Regions from separate parts of the Phascolarctobacterium succinatutens genome, predicted to be linked through region 1. Evidence: riboswitches for the same ligand, from Rfam matches in the RefSeq annotation. Region 1 holds a riboswitch; each other region holds the start of a gene.
What was found. A riboswitch is a leader RNA that binds a small molecule or an ion and turns the genes downstream of it on or off. The one in region 1 is predicted to bind cobalamin.
Positions count from the first base shown of each region.

Region 2: linked by a shared signal. The riboswitch ahead of M5E81_RS08960 (hypothetical protein) and the one ahead of M5E81_RS01685 (conserved domain protein) in region 1 are both predicted to bind cobalamin.
Region 3: linked by a shared signal. The riboswitch ahead of M5E81_RS02215 (nitrogenase component 1) and the one ahead of M5E81_RS01685 (conserved domain protein) in region 1 are both predicted to bind cobalamin.

Region 1 is NZ_CP097284.1:338,318-345,878, reverse strand. Features, by position in the region: gene scpA (methylmalonyl-CoA mutase) at 1-6, opposite strand, end outside; gene M5E81_RS01690 (acyl-CoA mutase large subunit family protein) at 6-2,231, opposite strand; gene M5E81_RS01685 (conserved domain protein) at 2,470-2,892, opposite strand; cobalamin riboswitch at 3,291-3,465, opposite strand; gene M5E81_RS01680 (IS4 family transposase) at 3,744-5,129, shown strand; gene M5E81_RS01675 (IS4 family transposase) at 5,246-6,631, shown strand; gene M5E81_RS01670 (AbrB family transcriptional regulator) at 7,196-7,561, opposite strand, start outside.
Region 2 is NZ_CP097284.1:1,864,156-1,871,716, forward strand. Features, by position in the region: gene M5E81_RS08940 (ABC transporter substrate-binding protein) at 1-395, opposite strand, end outside; gene M5E81_RS08945 (TonB-dependent receptor domain-containing protein) at 472-2,100, opposite strand; partial or broken gene M5E81_RS11325 (TonB-dependent receptor plug domain-containing protein) at 2,200-2,544, opposite strand; gene M5E81_RS08950 (IS4 family transposase) at 2,715-4,100, shown strand; gene M5E81_RS08955 (hypothetical protein) at 4,120-4,347, opposite strand; gene M5E81_RS08960 (hypothetical protein) at 4,414-4,815, opposite strand; cobalamin riboswitch at 5,041-5,211, opposite strand; gene leuA (2-isopropylmalate synthase) at 5,923-7,561, opposite strand, start outside.
Region 3 is NZ_CP097284.1:461,176-468,736, forward strand. Features, by position in the region: gene M5E81_RS02195 (energy transducer TonB) at 1-642, opposite strand, end outside; gene M5E81_RS02200 (ExbD/TolR family protein) at 642-1,052, opposite strand; gene M5E81_RS02205 (MotA/TolQ/ExbB proton channel family protein) at 1,052-1,669, opposite strand; gene M5E81_RS02210 (ATP-binding protein) at 2,061-3,446, shown strand; cobalamin riboswitch at 3,742-3,911, shown strand; gene M5E81_RS02215 (nitrogenase component 1) at 4,090-5,589, shown strand; gene M5E81_RS02220 (nitrogenase component 1) at 5,589-6,806, shown strand; gene M5E81_RS02225 (radical SAM protein) at 6,799-7,561, shown strand, end outside.

The DNA.
Region 1 (7,561 bases):
GCTCATTATTCAATCATCCCTTTCTTCTTTTGCAGCATCTTCAGAGTTTGGAAGCAGTTAGCTTTTACGCTGATGAAATCGTCAACGCCAGCATCTTTGTAAACTTGTTCCATGTCTTTTGGAGCAGCGCCGGCCAGGAACAGAGTAGCGGACGGTTTCATAGCTGCTTTAATCATCGGAGCCAGTTTCGGAACGATTTCCGGATAGGTAGCATCGGTGGAGCAGATAACTGCAACATCGTAGTCGCCTTCTTTGAAAGCTTTGAGGCATTTTTCGTATTGATCGCCATCTTCGCCGTCTTGGAAACCATCGTTCAGATGAACGTTGAATTCACCAACCTGCAGGAAAGAGGTGGAGAAGTCGGCACGAGCTTTATGTTGAGGAATCGGTCCCATGTTGCACAGGAATACTTCAACATTTTTGCCGGTTTTCTTAACATAGTCTTCAGTTTCGAAACGCAGTGCTTCATAGCGCTCGGTCCAGTGATGAGCAGCGATTGCTTCAACGGTTTCCGGAGCTTCAGCCTTGCAGGATGCAGCAGCAACCTGGCCGATAGTAGCACCGTTGCTGAATGCTTCGATTGCGCCTTCAACAGTTTCAACAGCAGCCAGCTTGCCGGCCAGGTAGTTGGTGTCGATGTCAGCAACGTAAGCAGCAACAGCAGCTTCGCGTTCTTTCTTCAGTTTCGGAGTGTCCTCTTCGCGGCGCTCCAGCGGTTCTTCGGTCATGTTCGGGTACATGTTTACGCCAACAGCGCGATCGCTGCGCATTTCCAGAGCTTTGAAGCGCTTAGCCAGAACGTCAGCAACTTGTGCTTGCGGATAGCCGGCTTCCAGAGCTTTAATGATGCCGCCCATTTCCTCAACCTTTTGGAACTCAGCCCAGATTTTTTCGGTAATCTGCTTGGTCAGGGTTTCAATGCCCCAGGAACCGCCCGCAGCATCAATCGGGCTCAGCATACCAAATTCTTCTTGCAGCATTACATGCAGGTTACGAGCGATACGACGGGAGAATACGTCGCCTTTACGGATCAGCTCGTCAAACGGCGGATTGTCATAAGTGCAAACGCCGCCTACAACGCTGGAGAAGGTTTGGGTGCAGTTACGCAACATGTTAACATACGGGTCAACAACGGTTTTAGTGAAGCGAGCGCAACGGCCATGAACTTTAATAGCACGGTCTGCTTCTTCAGCACCGAATGCTTCCATAATAGCTGCCCAGATCATACGCAGGGAACGCAGTTTTGCGATTTCCATGAAGAAGTTAGCACCTTGGTTGAAGCAGAAGTACAGGGAGTTAGCAATATCGTGCAGTTCAACACCGCGTTTTTGCATTTGACGTACATATTCAACTGCAGTAGCAAAGGTGTAAGCAACCTCTTGTACTGCTTCAGCACCGCCATCGGTGTAAGCATCACTGTTGATGAAAACAGTGCGCAGCTCCGGAGTATTAGCTTTAGCAAATTTAATGGTTTCAGCCATTTCATCATACAAAGCATCCAGAGAGGTTTCGGTTTTACCGGTTTTTACCAGCTCGCCGATCGGGTCGCCGCCGATAACGCCGCGCAGGGTTTTTACATCATGACCTGCACCCTTCAGAGCAGCAACAGTCAGAGCCAGCAGGTTTTTAGCGCCGGCACCGGTGTACATCATAATAGGATATTTGTCAAGTTTCAGACCATCCAGCAGAACGCTCATATCTTCAACGGTAGTAACGTTCACGCCAATATCGCCGGGTTTTTCTGCATCTTTAACGTCTACGCCGTTTTTGGTTGCAGTATCCAGTTTGATATTGTAAACAGTGGAGCCCTTGGAAATTTCTTCCTTCAGCAGCTCGTTGTTTTCAGCCGGCAGGGTTTCATCGCAAGCTTGTGCAATGCCCCAAGGCTCGTGTACATAACCGTTAACAGTTGCGCCACGCAGGAAATCGCCCATACCGGGATAATCGTTGGTCGGCAGAATTGCATCAGTGCCTTTACGAGTATAAATCGGGTCAAAGGTAATGCCCTCGTAGTTTTTGGTATACATGATCTTGTCAAAGGGTTTGCCCTTCAACAGTGCATTACATGCCTCCACCCATTCATCCCAGGTGGGTTCGGTAAATTCATCAAAAGTTACCTCCGGGAATTCGGTTACTTTCTCTGACTTACGCAACATGGCTTCCAGTTCTTTGTCTGTCAACGGTCTTTCGCCATCAACGACTGCTGCAGTTTTTTGTTGTTCATCAGCCATTCAAATAATCCTCCTTTAATAATTTAATCATTACTGTGAAAAAGCTCACAGCACCAAGCTGAAACGCATATCACCTCCAGCCAATCTCGTCTGCTGATGCAGCTGCTATCCGACCGCTCTCACCCGGTCATCAGGGGACATGTGCCGCATCCTTGCTTGGATAGATTTTAAGAAGCAAACAGCATTTATATACACGGTCACGGTTGTCCAGGCCGTATATAACAAAATAACAGGCAGTTTAATCTGCCAGGAACTCCTGCAGACGTCCGTAATTAATCTGGACTCTGCGCAGCTCGTTTTCTTCAGGCATAGTATCATTAAGAATCATGTTGCCTAAAGCAGCACCCGGCTCTGCGCCGCGGTTCTGCATAAAACGGGCATAGTATTCAATCTGCGGAACATCTTCGGCAGCCTTGTAAATAACAGCAGCCTGTTCCAAAGGATCTTCTGCGATGATATAGGGATTTACACCTTCATTAAAGTATTTTTTCAAAAGCTCGCAGATATCTGTCTTTTTGGGGTTATATTGCACACGTACGCACTTTACTTCCAGCTCACCGCTGGCTTTAGCACGTCCGGCAACAACTTCTTCAACGCCTTTCATACCTTCAAAGGCTGCTAGCAGTTCAGCAATTTTGCCTGCCAAATATAATTCTTTCATATCAATAACCTCCCTTTAAACAGCAAAAAATAAAGCCACCACATTTGTGATGGCTGGATTGTCAGCACGACAGCGCACCCCTACGCTGTCGTACTTGAGAGGAGAAAGGAAATGTTCTCAGCTAAAAGAAAAATTTGAGAATGGGATTTGAAAAACACGATATGTCCAGTATCGCGGACAAGTATGACAGATAACATCGATGGCCCGGCCACTCTCCAAAAGGTCACAGCCATCACATGACCTTCAATGGCATAAGAAACAGAAAACCGTTTCTCAAAAAGAATCCTTTACCCAATATGGGCAGGACTTTTGAAAAACGGTGAAATATCAAAAGCTACTAGGCGCACAAGCCTATACTACAGCTCTACGACATCTCTCCCCGTCTCTCGCAGGTCAAACGACGATGCATCTTACAGGCAGTTCTTCTGGCTTCGCTTCTTCACGTGTTTCACCTTCCCAGAGGACCCCTCCAGTGGTATAAACAAAACACGCTCCACGTCACAGCGGCGGGACCGTGCCGGACTTTCACCGGCTTCTCTATTGAGCATTCGCACCTGTAATATCAATATCAACTTGTTGACTTAATTATAGCAGTTACTATTTATCTTGTCAACCTTTTTCATTGATTTTTATTTTTGTGTTTTCATTCTATGTATATATCAGTCTTATGTGTAGCTGCATCCATTTCTGATTAACTGTTCTTTGTGTTTAATTTACTCAAACTTCGCAGGTAAAAATCCCCTGCACCCCTTGAAAGTCCAGGCTTTGTAAACAGAAAAATAGCATGAGTCTTGCCAGTTTGGTATAATTATGTTGGCTCAAAAACATACCAAGCACCGGAGGCTCATGCTATGAAAAGTATATCACAAACCACCCAGCAGATGGAATCCATCTCGAAGAAAACTTCGGCGTTCTTCCGTCGTTATCATGTCGGCCAGATTCTGCGCGCGGCCAACGCTTGCAAGCTCAAAGGATTTTCCTCCATTCTCGTTTTCCTCGTGCTCGTAAGCATCATCTTCGAGAACCGCTCGCTCTATATGCAGCGCCGACTTCACGAGGATTCGCTGCCGTTCGGCAAGGACACGGCTTACCGCTTCTTGAACTCCTGCCACACGAACTGGCGCAAGTTCACGCTGCTTCTTGCGGCGCGGATCATCAACGAAACCATCAAGCCGCTGACGGATGCCGGCCGGCGTTGTGCCATCGTCGTCGACGATTCGCTCTTCAGCCGCTCGCGTTCCAAGCGCGTGGAACTCTTGGCGAACGTCTACGACCATGTGAGCCGCCGCTATACGAAGGGCTTCCGCTTGCTCGTCCTCGGCTGGACGGACGGGAACACGTTCCTGCCACTCACGTTCTGCCTTCTTTCAACCTCGAAGGAAAAGAACCGGCTCAATGAGGCCAGCGCATCCGTCGATGCAAGAAGCAACGGCGGAAAGCAGCGCAAGCTCGCGCAGATGGAAGCGCCAGCCGTCGTCCTCAATTTGTTGCAGGAGGTCAAGGCGACAGGAATCCCCGCGCAGTACGTCCTCTTCGACACATGGTTCTGCTCGCCGTCGTCGCTGAAAGCCATCCATGACCTCGGCTATGACGTCACCGCTATGGCAAAGAAGAGCAAGAAGGTGCGCTACCCCTGCGAAGGGAAGATCTCGAACGTCAAGGCCATCTACAAGGAACACAAGAAACGCCGCGGACGCTCGCGTTACCTCCTGTCCGTCGATGCTGTCGCGACGAAACAGGGAGAATCCCTCGTGCCTGTGCGATTGGTCTTCGTGCGGAACCGCAACAAGCGGAAGGATTATCTCGTCCTCGTCACGACAGACCTCTCGCTTTCGGAGGAAGAAGTCATCCAGCTCTACGGGAAGCGCTGGGGCATCGAGGTGTTCTTCAAAGCGTGCAAGTCCTACCTGCGGCTCGGCAAGGATTGTCGTTCCGTCTCCTACGATGCGATGACGGCGCATGTCGCCGTCGTCTGCACACGATATATGCTCCTGGCTGTCGAGGAACGTGAGAACACGGATGGGCGAAGCCTCGGCGAGCTCTTCTATCTGGGGCTTGATGAGCTTCCGGACTTGAAGTACATGGAAGCGCTTCGCCTCGTGTTGCAGGAGTTTGCGGAGCAGCTTCGGGCAGAATATCCGTCAGAAGTCTTGCTGGTCGAATCGCTCTTGGAACGATTCCTGAACGATCTGCCCGCTCTTTGGATGAGTCGTCTGCGTGCACAGAAGTGTGCGTGAATGGCTTTCGACATTCAGTTCAAGCTGATTTATCAAGGCATACGGGATGTTTTCCGTGTGCGAAGTTTGAGTAATTAAGATGTGAAACAAAACATACTAAAGCGGAGGTTCATGCTATGCAAATTATACCACAAACCACCCATCAGATGGAATCCATTTCGAAGAAAACTTCGCTGTTCTTCCACCAATATCGCATCGGCCAGATTTTGCGGTCTGCCAACGCATGCAAACTCAAGGGCTTTTCCGCTATTCTGGTGTTCCTTGTGCTCGTCAGCATCATCTTCGAGAACCGCTCGCTTTACATGCAACGCCGGCTTCACGAGGAATCCCTGCCGTTTGGCAAGGACACGGCCTACCGCTTCTTGAACTCCTGTCACACGAACTGGCGCAGGTTCACGCTGCTCCTTGCGGCGCGGATCATCAACGAAACCATCAAACCGTTGACAGACGCCGGACGTCGTTGCGCTATCATCGTCGACGATTCGCTCTTCAGCCGCTCGCGCTCCAAGCGCGTGGAACTCTTGGCGAACGTCTACGACCATGTGAGCCACCGTTATACGAAGGGCTTCCGCCTGCTCGTCCTTGGCTGGACGGATGGGAACACCTTCCTGCCGCTCACGTTCTGCCTCCTTTCGACATCGAAGGGAAAGAATCGTCTCAACGAGGCCGACGCGTCCGTCGATGCCAGGAGCAACGGCGGAAAGCAGCGCAAGCTCGCGCAGATGGAAGCGCCAGCCGTCGTCCTCAATTTGTTGCAGGAGGTCAAGGCGACAGGAATCCCCGCGCAGTACGTCCTCTTCGACACATGGTTCTGCTCGCCGTCGTCGCTGAAAGCCATCCATGACCTCGGCTATGACGTCACCGCTATGGCAAAGAAGAGCAAGAAGGTGCGCTACCTCTGCGAAGGGAAGATCTCGAACGTCAAGGCCATCTACAAGGAACACAAGAAACGCCGCGGACGCTCGCGTTACCTCCTGTCCGTCGATGCTGTCGCGACGAAACAGGGAGAATCCCTCGTGCCTGTGCGATTGGTCTTCGTGCGGAACCGCAACAAGCGGAAGGATTATCTCGTCCTCGTCACGACAGACCTCTCGCTTTCGGAGGAAGAAGTCATCCAGCTCTACGGGAAGCGCTGGGGCATCGAGGTGTTCTTCAAAGCGTGCAAGTCCTACCTGCGGCTCGGCAAGGATTGTCGTTCCGTCTCCTACGATGCGATGACGGCGCATGTCGCCGTCGTCTGCACACGATATATGCTCCTGGCTGTCGAGGAACGTGAGAACACGGATGGGCGAAGCCTCGGCGAGCTCTTCTATCTGGGGCTTGATGAGCTTCCGGACTTGAAGTACATGGAAGCGCTTCGCCTCGTGTTGCAGGAGTTTGCGGAGCAGCTTCGGGCAGAATATCCGTCAGAAGTCTTGCTGGTCGAATCGCTCTTGGAACGATTCCTGAACGATCTGCCCGCTCTTTGGATGAGTCGTCTGCGTGCACAGAAGTGTGCGTGAATGGCTTTCGACATTCAGTTCAAGCTGATTTATCAAGGCATACGGGATGTTTTCCGTGTGCGAAGTTTGAGTAATTTACATATAATACAATAAAAAATCTATTATATCAGCCGCAACTGGCTTTAAGGCAATAAAAAACGCCTACAGCTCAGCTGCAAGCGTTCTTACGATTTAGCAATCTTCATTTTTATACCACCTGTTAATGGATATAGTAGAAATTCATTTCATATAAAGCTTTGACAAATTTTTCCAGCATTATTCTCACCTCCCGAGATCAGTGAATCATATACCATTTAAAGTTGCACAGAGTTTCAACAAATTTTTCAAAAGTCATTTTTATATCATCCCTTCTGCTTTATTTTAAGGTCTTGCCTTAACATGCATTAAGTATAACACCTTATGACGTTTTTGTCCACTATGGACTTTTTATGTCCCGATAGATGTTTATAATGCTTCAAAGCCTTGCATCATGCTATTTTACAAGGATTTTACATACAAAAGCAAAGAGGACTGCAAGAAAAATTTTTCTTAAATCATGAAAAATTTTTCTGCAATCCTCTAAAATTATGCCTGCTTAGCCTTAAACCACCATGCCAGCAGCGGCGGGATAAAGATATTTATCACCAGCACACGCACCAGCTGATAGGTCAGGATAATCGAAACATTCTCACCCATACTCATACCGGCTAAAGACATTTCGGCTATACCTCCCGGCGCCATCGCCAGAAACGCCGTTACCAGCGAAAAACTGTAGCGTGCGGAAAGCACATTAGCCATACCGATACTCACAACAATGAGTATCGCCGTACCGATAAGAATATAGGGCACCATTTTTTCTGTTTTTACGATGCGGTCCGCATCAAGCTGCATACCCATGAACAGACCGATGCTGGCCTGCGCCGCCGCCATGAGCCAAAAAGGCACAGGCTG
Region 2 (7,561 bases), 820 kb from region 1:
AAATCTGGATTAGCTGACAATACTGTCTCTGTATTAAGGGAATGTACTGTTTTTTTCTTTATCTTTGCCATTTCTTCCGGGTATTCTTGCAACAGTCTTTTATAACTCCTGCTACTGGGCGATACAGAGGTTTCTACAATTGAATCACCTAATCCTAAAGCCAACAGAGTTTCCATTGTGTTTAATTCATCTACAACAACGCGCTGTGGCCTATGAGTAAACGTCATTTGAATTTTATTCCTGTTCGAATCATAGGTATCTATAGTAACAGGAGTATATTTACCAATATCTGCACTATTGCCGCCAGCATTAGGTATATATTCCTCGCCATTTACAAAAAACGCGCCTATAAATATTGTTCCCAGTATCGCTGCTAAAAAAAATAAATTTTTCATTTTTATATCCTAAAAGATGCAAAAACAAGCCAAGGATGAAAACCTCAGCTTGTTTTGCATAATCAATTGCTAAAAATTAGAATTTGTACTTAACGCCAAGCATGAAGGAACGACCGGGTTGCGGCCAAGAACCAATACCGTTATAGTAGGTATAAGTATTTTCCCAAGCCTGATTTGTCAGGTTGCTTACTGTACCATAGAGAATCCAATTTTTCTTAAATTCGTAGTTAGCAGCCAAGTCAAGCACGAAGAATCTGTTGCTTGTAAATGCTTCAGTGTTTAAGCCTGTATAGTAGTTACCAAACAGGGAAACGCTCAGTTTGTCATTGTCATAGGTCAAATCTGCAGTATAAATATTCTGCGGACGCAGTTTGTTGATTGCAGTATTGACGTTACCATTTGTCCATGTCAAATCCGGATCAAATTGCATACCATCTTTTGCTTTCCATTCGTCACATGCATGAGAATAGTTCAAATTCAGTCCCAAATGCTCATTAAATTTTTGAGAAATAGTGAAGTTAAAGGATTTTTTATCTTCCTTAGCATTTACATATTTCATTTTGAAATCTTTAACATCCTTATCCCAGACACTAAATCTTGCAATAGCGTTGCTCATTTTGGTGTAATCGTAATGCATGGAAACAGAGGTTTTGTCAGAGAAATCCTTTCTTACGCCAACTGTCCAAACATCACCTTTTTCATCTTCCAGTCCAGCAGGAGCACTACCATTAGTTCTATCATAGTCAGAAACACGCAAAGGTCTGTATACTTTAGTATAGCCCAAATACATGCTTGCTGTATCATCAAAGGCATACTGTGTATTTAAGGTCGGAGTAATGGTAGTTGTAGATTCAGCAGAATTCCACTTTGTACCATCTCTGTCAGTTCGTGAAAAATCACTGTAATAAGAATATCTTACAGACGGTGTAATATCCCAATGATCATTGATGTGAATTTTATCCTGAATATAGCCCAAAACGCTGTCTCTTTCAACTACAGATTTCTGATTTGTTCTGGTAGAGAAGCCTAAGTATTTGGATTTATCATAAGTCCAGGTTGTCAGCAAATCATGAATGCCGACAGATTTTGCAAGCTGGAGCTGAACGCCGTCATTTTTCAGCTCATTGTAATAAGATCTATAGTTTCTTCCTACGTAATTAGTTTTTACCCATTCATCCCATTCCTTAGTAAACGGCAACGGTGCTTTCAGGTCTCCGTCACCACCACCGAAAGATCCCCAATATCTTTCATTTTGTTTGTAATATCTGATAAAGCTTTCCATACCATTTTCCTTATTGAAGGAATAGGTTACATCATAGTTATTCTTGTTGTATGCGTTATATGCACCAGTCCACATAAGCCATAAGTTTCTGTAACCAGGATTATTAATATTGCCATAACGGTCGTTGTGATAATATTGTTTAATTCTTTCCCACTCGGTAGGAGTCAAATATTTATAATAAGGTGCTGTAAACGGATAATCATCGTCACCCTGCAAATGACTGTAAGCTACAGTCAATCTGTGCGTATCATCAAAATCATAGTCAACACGTGCGTTGATAGAATCTTCTTTATAAGCGGTTTGTGCCCATGTATGATTTACACCGGTTAAGCCATCTTTGTAATGAGAGTTACCGCCGGTTTCACGGCGTCCAGACATGAATACCTTTAACTTTCCGTCATCGCTACCACCGGACACAGACATTCCATAGTTACGTTTATTCCAAGAACCAGCAGAATAATCTATAGAACCGGTTGTTTTCTGTCCACCTTTTTTAGTAATGATATTGATAACACCACCTGTAGCATCTGCACCATAAATAGAAGCACCAGGTCCTTTAATTACTTCGATTTTATCGATATTATCCATGCTGGTAATCTGGTTAATATCTACCATTGCCTTAGAACTGGAAGCAGAATTGCCTGCAACTGTACCACCAGCTGTGTTATCCAGACGACGTCCGTCAATCAATACTACTACTCTGGCATCACCATTAATGCTTACAATAGTATGGGTTTGGGTATTACCATATTCGGCGCCTCTATAGCCGCCAGGAGATTGTATCTGTACACCGGGAATAGTTTTTAAAGCATCACCTAATTGCTGATAATGACGTTTCTCTAAAGTTTGGCTGGTAATTACATTAACGTCACCACCAGTACGATAGTAAGATTGCTCAGTATCTCAAACTTCGCAGGTAAAAATCCCCTGCACCCCTTGAAAGTCCAGGCTTTGTAAACAGAAAAATAGCATGAGTCTTGCCAGTTTGGTATAATTATGTTGGCTCAAAAACATACCAAGCACCGGAGGCTCATGCTATGAAAAGTATATCACAAACCACCCAGCAGATGGAATCCATCTCGAAGAAAACTTCGGCGTTCTTCCGTCGTTATCATGTCGGCCAGATTCTGCGCGCGGCCAACGCTTGCAAGCTCAAAGGATTTTCCTCCATTCTCGTTTTCCTCGTGCTCGTAAGCATCATCTTCGAGAACCGCTCGCTCTATATGCAGCGCCGACTTCACGAGGATTCGCTGCCGTTCGGCAAGGACACGGCTTACCGCTTCTTGAACTCCTGCCACACGAACTGGCGCAAGTTCACGCTGCTTCTTGCGGCGCGGATCATCAACGAAACCATCAAGCCGCTGACGGATGCCGGCCGGCGTTGTGCCATCGTCGTCGACGATTCGCTCTTCAGCCGCTCGCGTTCCAAGCGCGTGGAACTCTTGGCGAACGTCTACGACCATGTGAGCCGCCGCTATACGAAGGGCTTCCGCCTGCTCGTCCTCGGCTGGACGGACGGGAACACGTTCCTGCCACTCACGTTCTGCCTTCTTTCAACCTCGAAGGAAAAGAACCGGCTCAATGAGGCCAGCGCATCCGTCGATGCAAGAAGCAACGGCGGAAAGCAGCGCAAGCTCGCGCAGATGGAAGCGCCAGCCGTCGTCCTCAATTTGTTGCAGGAGGTCAAGGCGACAGGAATCCCCGCGCAGTACGTCCTCTTCGACACATGGTTCTGCTCGCCGTCGTCGCTGAAAGCCATCCATGACCTCGGCTATGACGTCACCGCTATGGCAAAGAAGAGCAAGAAGGTGCGCTACCCCTGCGAAGGGAAGATCTCGAACGTCAAGGCCATCTACAAGGAACACAAGAAACGCCGCGGACGCTCGCGTTACCTCCTGTCCGTCGATGCTGTCGCGACGAAACAGGGAGAATCCCTCGTGCCTGTGCGATTGGTCTTCGTGCGGAACCGCAACAAGCGGAAGGATTATCTCGTCCTCGTCACGACAGACCTCTCGCTTTCGGAGGAAGAAGTCATCCAGCTCTACGGGAAGCGCTGGGGCATCGAGGTGTTCTTCAAAGCGTGCAAGTCCTACCTGCGGCTCGGCAAGGATTGTCGTTCCGTCTCCTACGATGCGATGACGGCGCATGTCGCCGTCGTCTGCACACGATATATGCTCCTGGCTGTCGAGGAACGTGAGAACACGGATGGGCGAAGCCTCGGCGAGCTCTTCTATCTGGGGCTTGATGAGCTTCCGGACTTGAAGTACATGGAAGCGCTTCGCCTCGTGTTGCAGGAGTTTGCGGAGCAGCTTCGGGCAGAATATCCGTCAGAAGTCTTGCTGGTCGAATCGCTCTTGGAACGATTCCTGAACGATCTGCCCGCTCTTTGGATGAGTCGTCTGCGTGCACAGAAGTGTGCGTGAATGGCTTTCGACATTCAGTTCAAGCTGATTTATCAAGGCATACGGGATGTTTTCCGTGTGCGAAGTTTGAGTCAGTATTAATATCACCAAATTGATTTCTGACAGCATCAGCCTCAACAATTAAACCATCCAAAGTATAATTATCCAAGGTTTTGTCAACAGTAGTTGCTGCACTTGCGCTTGCACACAGGCCCATTACCATCATCATAGCAGCCGCAGCTGTATATCTTCTCTTCATGTTACTCATACACTTCTTTCTGTAAAATTTGAGTTTCTTGCAAACTCAACGCCTAATACTCATAAAAAAACATTATCAGAACCGCGCACCGTTAATATACGTAAACGTATAGGTCTGCGCCGTTACCCAGTTACTGACACTATCATCAGCAAACGGGCCAAAATTAAGATTCAGCTTGCGTGAAGCTTTAGCTGGAATCTTGCATATCGGGAACTTTACCGGTCTACCAAGAAATTGCTTACGCTCGCCATTTTTATCTGTGTAGGTAACACGCATAATAAAGTCGTTCAGCTTAGTGATAGCTACGTCATTACGCTTGTTGACAAAAGTGCCTGTTACACACAGTTCGCCGCCGTTAACCCATACTTTGGAAGTTGTCCAATCCAAAATCATTTTGTCACTCGATACCTCCGCACCGGCAAGTGCTGGACACATCAGGGCCAAAATTAAGGTCAGCAGCATAAATATCCTTTTCATAGCTCCTCCTTTCTCTCGTAATTCTTGAGCATACTGGGAAAAAATTTATTTTCATAAAAGCATCTGACCAAGCTATCCTTGTTCCGCTTGTCAGATGTTAATATGCAAGAATAATAAATACACTTCATACAAATATTGCAGTCAAAATAAAAGCGCCTTGCCGTACTGTGACAGCAAGACGCACTTATCCCTGGGAAAGCGCAATCCTGTACATCGCAGGTTGTTTGAAAGGCCCTATATCAGGCAGTTCTTCTGGCTCTGCTTCACTGCCAGCCTTGTCTTCCCGGTTTCCCAGTGACTATATAAGGCCAGCTCCACATTACAGCTGCGGGACAGCACAGGTTTTGCACCTGTTTACCTATTAAGTATAAATACACCTGATACGCTTTTATTCTCTTTTTCTCTCGTTAGGTTCTTAAATTTCTATCTGTTATACGCTATTGTATATTCAGCTCTTCGTAATTTAAGATACTGACAGATAAAAATTAGCAAATTATTAATTATGTATATTTGTTTTTTTACTATTTTGAGTTTACTTTAATTACAAAACAGTTTACAGTTAGTATTATAGCACGTTATTCACAAAAACGTCAAGAAAAAAGTGTACAAAGAGCTCTCTCTGTACACAAATAAAGGACTCCGTAATTTTAAAACGAAGTCCCTAATGTTCAAAGCATTATTATATTGTGATTACACGTCAACTAACCTACAACTATATTCTTGCTCTGACGTAATATAGCTCGCCAGCTATCATACAGCTATAAAAATTTTTTATATATTTAATTTTCCAGCATCAAAAAACGCTGCAAAGCCTGCTCCACAATTTTATTTAAGGAAATATTGTTCTGTAATGCGCAAATCGCCGCCTGCCTTACGGCCGACGGCGCTTGCTTCTTTCCCTTATTTTTAGTTCTTTCCCTTATTTTTCCAAAAAATCTTTCCCTTATTTTGGAGGTTATCAAAGCCGGCTTATCTGTTTTTCTGGCGCCGGCCCTTAGCAAAATAATATATACAGGGGCGATTTTCTAATATATTTTCTCTTTACCCCGTACTGCCAACTGTTTACTAACCACTAAACACTATTCACTGATAACTATTAATCACTAATCACTTCTCCGCGCGGTTGATAGCGCAGATGATGCCACGCAGCGCTGCCACGTTGATGTTGGAGTGAATGCCTACACCGAAGATATGGCCATTGTTTTTCTGCTTCAGCTCAATGTAGCAAATACCCTTCGCATCAGAACCCTTGGAAATTGCATGCTCATGATAGTTGACGAATTCGTAGCCATTAATTCCGACACCGTTGAGTGCCTGGAAGAAGGCATCGATAGGACCGTTACCTACACCAACTACACTCTTTTTTTCGCCAGCAACCGAAATTTCACCTTCAAAACGGCTGTGGATGCTGCCGTCAGCTTCATTAAGCTCGGTGAAACGATGACGCAGCAGCTGATATTTGCCGGCAAAGTCGATGTATTCCTTGCGGAAGAGCTGCACAATCTGCTCGCTGGAAAGCTCGTCGCCGTATTCGTCAGCAGCAGCCTTCACGATATTGCCAAATTCAGGATGCATTTCCTTAGGCAGATTGTAGCCGACGGTATGCTGCAGCACGAAGGCAGCGCCGCCCTTACCGGACTGGCTGTTAATGCGGATAACAGGCTCGTATTCACGATGGATATCCGCCGGGTTAATCGGCAGATACGGTACCTCCCAATATTCTGTACCGCTGTTTTTCATGTATTCATAACCCTTGCGGATAGCATCCTGATGCGAACCGCTGAAGGCGGTGAAGGCCAGCTCACCGGCGTACGGCTGACGCTCAGGTACATGCATTTTTGTGCATTCCTCATAAACCTTTTTGATGTCAAGAATATGCGAGAAATCCAGCTCGGGATCAACATTTTGCGTAAACATGTTGAGGGCTACAGTTACGATATCCAGGTTACCGGTACGCTCGCCGTTACCGAACAGCGTACCTTCGATACGGTCCGCACCGGCCAAAAGTGCCAGCTCGGCGCAGGCAACGCCCGTACCACGGTCATTATGCGGATGCACGCTGACTATTGCTGCTTCACGGTTTTTAATATGACGGCAGAAGTATTCAATCTGATCGGCATATGTATTCGGCGTACACATTTCAACAGTAGAGGGCAGGTTGAGGATAATCGGGTTTTCTTTTGTCGAGCCCATTTCCTGCATTACAGCCTCGCAAATTGCCACAGAGAAATCTATTTCCGTACCGGAAAAGCTTTCCGGAGAATATTCATAGCGGATATTCATACCGCTGCGGGCAACCTCTTCTTCCGTCAGCTGGCGGATAAGGCGTGCGCCCTGCACAGCAATATCGGTGATACCGTCCATATCCTTGCCAAAAACAATTTTACGCTGCAGTGTTGAAGTAGAGTTATAAAAATGGATGATAACATTCTTAGCACCGCGTACTGCCTCAAAGGTTTTGCGGATAAGCTCTTCACGCGCCTGCACCAGAACCTGTACGGTTACGTCATCAGGAATATGTCCGCCTTCAATCAGGGTACGCAGAATTTCGTACTCTGTTTCCGAGGCGGAAGGAAAGCCAACCTCGATTTCCTTAAAGCCGCAATCTACCAAAGTGTGGAAAAAGCGAATTTTTTCCGGAATACCCATCGGTGTTACCAATGCCTGGTTGCCGTCGCGCAAATCAACACTGCACCATACAGGTGCTTTAGTAATCGTTTTATCAGGCCATTGACGGTCGGTAATT
Region 3 (7,561 bases), 120 kb from region 1:
GAGGTTAGCGTTACCGCTGGAGCTTACGAGGGTAACCTCATCAACAGTACCGTTGGTGTTTACCAGAAGGCGTACAACGCCTGAACCGGTGATGCCTGCATTGCGTTCTGCAGCAGGATATACAGGGTCAATCTTGCGCACGATACGCGGCATAATTGCAACAGAAGCGTTGCCGCTGCCACCGCCGCTGCCACTGCCTGTACCGCTGCCGTTGCCTGTGCCGTGGCCGCTGCCGTTACCGCCGCCACTGCCGGAGCCGGTGCCGGGGCCGACACCGCTGCCATGGCCGCTGCCTTGACCTGTGCCGCTGCCCTTACGGGCAACCTTTTTCACAGCAGATTTTTTATGTACAGGTTGAGGCTTATTCTCATCGTTTTTCCAGATAGCCTCCGGATCCGGTGTAGGCTCTTCCTGCACATCTTCTTCAGTAGAGTTTTCTTCGTCGTTTGCATTACTGTCTTCAATGTCGGCATCATTGCCGCCACCACCGCCGCCGCCGCCAAACAGTGATACCTCTACGATATCGTTAGCAGGCGGATGCGATAAATTAAACAGTCCGACGAAGCTTACGAAAAGTAAGATAAAAATATGTGTTACGATAGAACCGATAAAGCCGATTCTACTGCGTTGACCAGAATTCATTATTTACCAGCTCCATCCGTTGCCAAACCAAAGCGGGTAATACCTGCGCCTTTAAGTTTATCAATAAGTTCAATAACACGACCGTAATCAACATCCTTGTCTGCTCTGATAACAATAGCAAAACGAGGATTATTTTTTTGTTCGATTGAGGATTGGGTTATTAAAGACTGGATATCTGTCGGCGCATCGCCAAGATAAAGAGAGCCGTCATTTTTCAAGGATACAGCGAAAGTTGTCGTTGTATCCGTAGCAGCATGTGCTGCCTGCGGCAGTTTAACGGGAATGGTTTTCAGGTCGATCATGTACATGGTGCTGAGCATGAAGAATACCAGCAGAAAGAACATGATATCGATCATAGGGATAATAATAAGCTCCGGAGTTTTTCTGTCACGTACATTGCGCAGCTGCATTATTTACCACTCCTTGTTTCTGCTTCGAGAAGAGCACTGAAGCATTGCTCCATGTCGGTAATCATATTATCCATACGATGGGCAAAATAAGAGTGTGCGCACAAGGAAAGAATAGCTACGCAAAGACCGGTAGCAGTAGCGATAAGTGCTTCGCCGATACCGCCGGTGATAGCGATAGGAGCGCCGGATTCCAGGTTGAAGATACTGAAGGCACCGATCATACCAACGATGGTACCGAGCAGGCCCAGCAGCGGGGACATAGTAACAATAATAGCAAGGTAGTCCAGTTTATTTTTCAGTTTAGCAATGAAAATACCTGCCTGGCTTTCCAAAAATGCTTTTTGTTGTTCTCTGCCATCGGTAATTTTAGCTGCATCAGCAACGATTTTAGCGCATTCGCCGTTGGTTGCTTCTGCTAATTGAAAAGCTTCTTCTCTTTCGTCAGCTCGCAAAAGTTCGCAATACTTAGCGGCAAATGGCTGACCGCTGTCTTCTGCCTTGTAAAACAGAAAACGCTCAATTGCAATTGCAATTACTGCGATTGAACAGAAAAGCAACGGCCACATAACGAGACCGCCTTTGTGAAAATACATGATTGTTTGTTGAATTGCTTCCATGAATTGCCTCCTAAAAATACTCATCAAAAAATTTTTGGCAGCAGCAACTGCCTCAGCTTGTTTTGAAAAGTGTTACAAGCTGAATAAGGTTAATTTATAGTATATATTATCAATATGCAAAAAGCAAGAGGTAAGAAAAGATAATTAGCTAAAAGTGTTTAGAATGTAACAGTGAGTGACTTAAGGTAGCAGGAAAATAAAAGCAAGGAATTTCTTTATGTAGAAATAAATGGGAAAGACATAAAATGATTTGGGAATTCAAAGCATATTTTTAGTTTTTCCGGAGTTTTTCTCATTCATCTGCCTATCTCTTGCAGATTTCCTTACAATGGTATATAATTTATCTAATCCAGATTATACAAATCACGATTAGATAAATGAGGTGAGTAAGATGTTCATCGGTCGCGAGGAAGAATTAAAATTTTTAGAGGACAGATATAATAGTGCGGACGGTCAGCTTATAGTGCTTTACGGCAGAAGGCGTGTAGGCAAAACAGAGCTGCTGCGTCAATTTTGTCAAGATAAAGAGCATATTTTTTATACTTGTACAGAAATTATTGATGAAAAACAGCTTGAAGCGTTTAGTCAGCGATTATTGGAAAAAAATCACCAGGCGGCAAAATATATTACACGCTTCAGTGATTGGGAGCAGGCCTTGCTCAGTATATCGGAGCTGGCAAAAGAGAAAAAAATAGTAGTTGTTATTGACGAATTCCCCTATATGGTAAAAGGGAATAATGCTATTCCTTCTATTTTGCAAAAGCTGTGGGATGAGGTTTTAAAGCAGTCTAATGTAATGCTGATTTTGTGTGGCAGCGCAATGTCATTTATAGAAAAAGAGGTTTTAGCAGAGAAAAATCCGCTTTATGGACGTGCTACAGGAATTTTAAAAATGCAGGCAATGGATTTTTATTCTGCACAACAGTTTTTTCCTAATTACAGCACGGAAGACAAAATTACTGCTTATGCAATTTTGGGCGGCATTCCGCATTACTTAAAGCAGTTTTCCGATAAGTACTCTTTGGGTGAAAATATTGTACGCAGTATTTTAAGCAGAGGCAGTGTGCTTTACAGCGAAGTGGAGTTTCTTATGCGTCAGGAGCTGCGTGAGACAAGCGTTTATAATGCAGTGATTGAAGCTGTGGCTTTAGGCAATACACAATTAAATGATATTCATCAAAAAACGCAGATTGATAAAAGCAAGCTGAGCGTATATTTGAAAAATCTTTTGGAATTGGGAATTATGTGTAGGGAGTTTTCTGTGGATGCCAATATTAAAGAGCAGGCTAATACACAGAGAGGCTTATATAAGGTTACCGACAATTTCTTCGGTTTTTGGTATGCCTTTGTGTTCCCGAATTTATCTGAGCTGGAATCAGGCGATGCAGGAGGGATTTATCAATATGTTGTCAAGCCTGAGCTAGAGCGTTTTACATCGTATGTATTTGAAGATGTTTGCCAGCAATATTTGCGTAAGCAGAATAGAAGACATGACTTGCCATTTTATTTTACGAAGATTGGCCGTTGGTGGAACAAGACTGATGAAATAGATATTATGGCAGTTGATTACAGGCAAACGCAAATACTTTTGGGTGAGTGTAAATATAAGCACAGACCGGTGGATGTAAAGGATCTTAAGCATTTCTTAGCAAAAAAAGTAGCGCAGGATAAGAGTTTATATTATTATTTCTTTTCCAAAGCCGGTTATACAGAGCAGGCGGTTGCTTATGCGGCAGAACAGGGAATAAAGTTAGTTGGCTTGGATGAGCTGGTGTAGGTGTAAGAGAAGTCATAAAATATTTCTAGTGCTTTGTAGATCTTTAGAGGAATAGCTTTGCGACAAAGTTTTGCATATAGAGCAGGGGCAATTAAAGTAGTTAATCTAATCCAGATTATACAAATCACGATTAGATAAATATTTGGAAGCATGGAACGCCGGAAGCTTCAAAGTTTTTACTTTGGACTTTCCGGTGTTTTTGATTTCCAGTAATTGTCTGTTTTATTGACAGAAAATCAGAGATGTGCTATAATTCTGACAAATAAAATGTAATAAATATAACATTAAAAACAAAAATGCTAGAACTATCAGGTGTCGAAAGACTTAATAAGTAAGCAGGTGCGAAGCCTGCGCTGTCACGCAGCTGTAAAGTGGAGCAAGCCTTAATTATGTCACTGGGAAACCGGGAAGGCAAGACTTGCGAGGAAACTGAGCCAGAAGAATTGCCTGAAGAAGTTAACGGGAGTGTACTGCGAGCGACAGGAGACTGCTAGAGGAATAAGTGCGTCTTTCTGTAATTTTGCAGGAAGGCGTTTTTTCTTGCCGGGAAAAACGTGTAAGATAAATTTCCTATGTTATGTTTGAGCAATGTTAATTTCTTGCCTGCTGAAAATAAGTAAGTCATATATTGGAGTTGATGAGTATGAACCAATATTATCAGGATAACATGCTTTTTGGCATGAACCCTTCAAGTTATCTGCATCGTTATGCTGTCAATGGCAAGGTGTCGGGAAATCTTGCCTGCATCAGCGAAATCAAAAATGCCGCCGTTGTCTTATACAGTCCGCGCGGCTGCGGCTTTCATTATCGTTGTCATGTGCGTAGCGGCCAAAGCCCGGTTTATGAGCTGGAATGTGCGGATTTGCGCAACAATGATGTAATTTTCGGCGGTGAGAAAAAGCTTACGGCTTTACTGCAAAAGGTGGAGCGTGAGCAAAAGCCGGAGATTATTTTTCTGTTGCCTTCCGTAGTATCGGATATTATTAATGATGATTTGGCAGGCCTGGCCTGCAGCCTGCAGCCGCAGTTTAAAGCGAAGCTCGTGCCGATTACGTCGCAGGTTTTTTCGCATATGGACAAGAGCAATGGCCGCAAGGTTTTGCGTGAAAAGGCTTGCCAAAAGCAGAAGCAAAAGTTTTCTTCTAGTGCTGTCTATCCGGGCTGCGGTTATGTAGAGGTGATGGACGCTTTAGTTGAGCAGGTGATGGAGCCTCAAAGAGTACAGCCGCGGAGCGTAAATATCGAAACCTTTGCCTGGGGCTATAACGGTGAGGATAAGTTGCAAGGCATGAGTGAGATGCTGCAGAAAATGGGGATTACCGTCAATGCTTATCTGCCTGCCGCTGATTTGCAGACAATCAAAAAGGCTCCGCGGGCAGCGCTGAATATAGTACGTCGCAAAAAATGGGCGCTGGCAATGGAGCAGCGCTTTGGTACGCCGTTTCTGCATGTTGCCGATATGCAGGAGTGGCATGGTATTGAAGGAATCAGTGATTTGTACAGACAGATTGGCAAAATGCTTGGTTGCGAGAATGCTGTTGAACGCGTGCTGCAGGAAGAATATGAACGGGTTGCCACCCGTTATCAGGAGCTGGGTGCAGACTTTGCCAAGTATAAGTTTTGCCTGATTGCGCATGGTATTGCCTATTTGCCGGATGCGCTGCGCGTTTATCAGCAGGATTATGGTCTGCCGATTACGAAAATATGTATTATCATGAATCCTTCCTACCAGGCAGAAACAGGTCTGGATGATGCAATGATGCAGAGATTTAAGGACAGGATAGAGCTTGCTAAGGCTGAGTATGGCTGTGATGTGGAAATTTTACTAGAGCCTTCGGAGGATGCCTTGCGTGAGGCTGCGCAGAGCTGTGATTTTGTTATCTGCAACGGTCATCCGCGCTATGCTGCTTTGGATGTTCCCGTGCTTTATAATTTGTTTGACCGCTCGGTGTGGTCTTATCAGGGCTTTGTGGATATTATGGAAGAGGTTTGGCAGATGCTGCAACAACCGCAGCGAACAGGCAGCAATCTTTTGCTGAGCAAACTGGCCTATGACCCGGTATTTTATCCGATGCGCGAAGCTGATAAAGACAGTAAAGCATCACGCGAACTGTATAGCAGAGTATGGAGGCAGAGAAAATAATGAAACCATTAAGTAGCTGTGCTTTATTTGGTGCTGTGCGTGCTCTTGCCGGTATTAAGGATGCCTTAATCCTGCAGCATTCCGTTGTCGGCTGTCAGTGGGGCAGCCTGACTTTCCGATATGCCGGCAAGCCTTATGATGTACGTCAGGCCTCTGATGTTATTTATGATGAGGATGTTGTTAATGGCGGTGAGAAGGTTTTGCGTAAAACCTTGCAGGAGACAGAGCGTATTTTTGCGCATTGCGGTGCGGTATTTGTAGTCAGCGGCTGCGTGCCGAATATGATTGGCGATGATGTGGACGGTATTTTGGCTACTACCGAAGGTTCGCAGAAATTATTGCATGTAAAAGCGCCGGGATATGCAGGGAATATTGACAGCGGTGTCGAAACAGCTTATTTAGCGTTGTTGCCCTTGCTCCAACATGCGGAGAAAAAAGAAGCTGCCACGATAAATATTTTTGGCATAATGAACGATGATCCTTATGCGGATAATGATTTAGCCGAGCTGAAGAAATTTTTGGGTTCCAAGGTTAGAGTTAACTGCGCACTGCAGGATTGCAGCTTGCGCGATATTGCAGCAATGCCGCAGGCAGAGCTGAATATCTGCTTTGGCTATGGTGAGCTGTTGGCACAAAAGATGCAGGAAAAACTTGGCGTGCCGTATATCAAATGCGCTTATCCCTATGGTGTGGCAGGCATGCAGAAGTTTTTGCGTCAATTAGGCGCAGCGTTGAAGGTTGATTTTGCTGAAGAATTGTCTGAGCTGGAGGCTGCGGCTGAAAAGCTCGTTTATCGCAGTGCCGATTATCTGGTGAATTTGTATCAGATGCCGGTGGCTTTGGCTACGGACAAGGCACATTTAGCGGGCTTACAGAGCTTTTTTGCCGAAGAACTGGGCATGCACGTTGTTATTGCAGAGGACACTGCGGAATTTAGCTTGGATAAAATGGCAGAGGCTGCAGCAAAGCACAAGCCTGTATTGTTTTGCGGTTCTTCATTTTTAAAGAATTTGGCTGAAAAATATCAGGTGCCGTTAGTGCGCTGTGCTTATCCTGCCTTTGACCGGCTGTGCTTTACCGATAATACGCTGGTCGGAGCGCGTGGTGCTGCCTTGCTCATTGAGCAGATTGTTAACAGTGCCTTGCAGCAGCAATATAAAACAGATGGCCGATATGCCGGCTTGCGTGAAAGTATTGGTGAGGTAAATCATGAGTGAGCTTGAAACACATCCCTGTTTTACAGCTAAATGTAGCGATTACGCCCGTATTCATCTGCCTGTGGCACCTAAATGCAATATGCAGTGTAATTATTGTCTGCGCAAATACAGTTGTGTAAATGAAAGCCGTCCCGGCGTCGTGGCAAGGGTTATGGTACCGGAGGATGCAGTCGATTGGTATCTGCAGATGAAGGACAAGGTGCCGAAGCTGACGGTAGCAGGCATTGCCGGCCCCGGCGATGCGCTGGCCAATTGGGCAACGGTCAGCAGAACGCTGAGCATGATTCGTGAGGTTGATAAGGATGTTTTCTTCTGCCTTTCGACTAATGGCCTTTATCTGCCGAAGTATGCCAAGGAGATAGCAGCTTTAGGTGTTGATTATGTTACGGTGACGGTGAATGCGATTACCAGCAACACCGGCGCGCATATTTACAGCTTTATCAATGATGACGGCAAAAAATATGTCGGCGAAGAGGCTGCTGCGCTGCTGCTAGAAAGACAGATAGAAGGATTGCAGCTGCTTGGCGAATATGGCGTGAAGGTGAAGATAAATACGGTAGCAATCTCCGGCGTGAATATCCAGGAAATTCCGGCGATTGCCAGACGTATGGCTTTGCTGGGAGCGAAGCTGCAGAATATTTTACCGATGCTGCCAGTGGAGGGAACTGGCTTTGCACATCTTGCGGAGCCTGCAGCTGAAGAAATTATGCAGCTGCGTAATGTTTGCAGGCAGTGGATGCCGCAGATGCAGCATT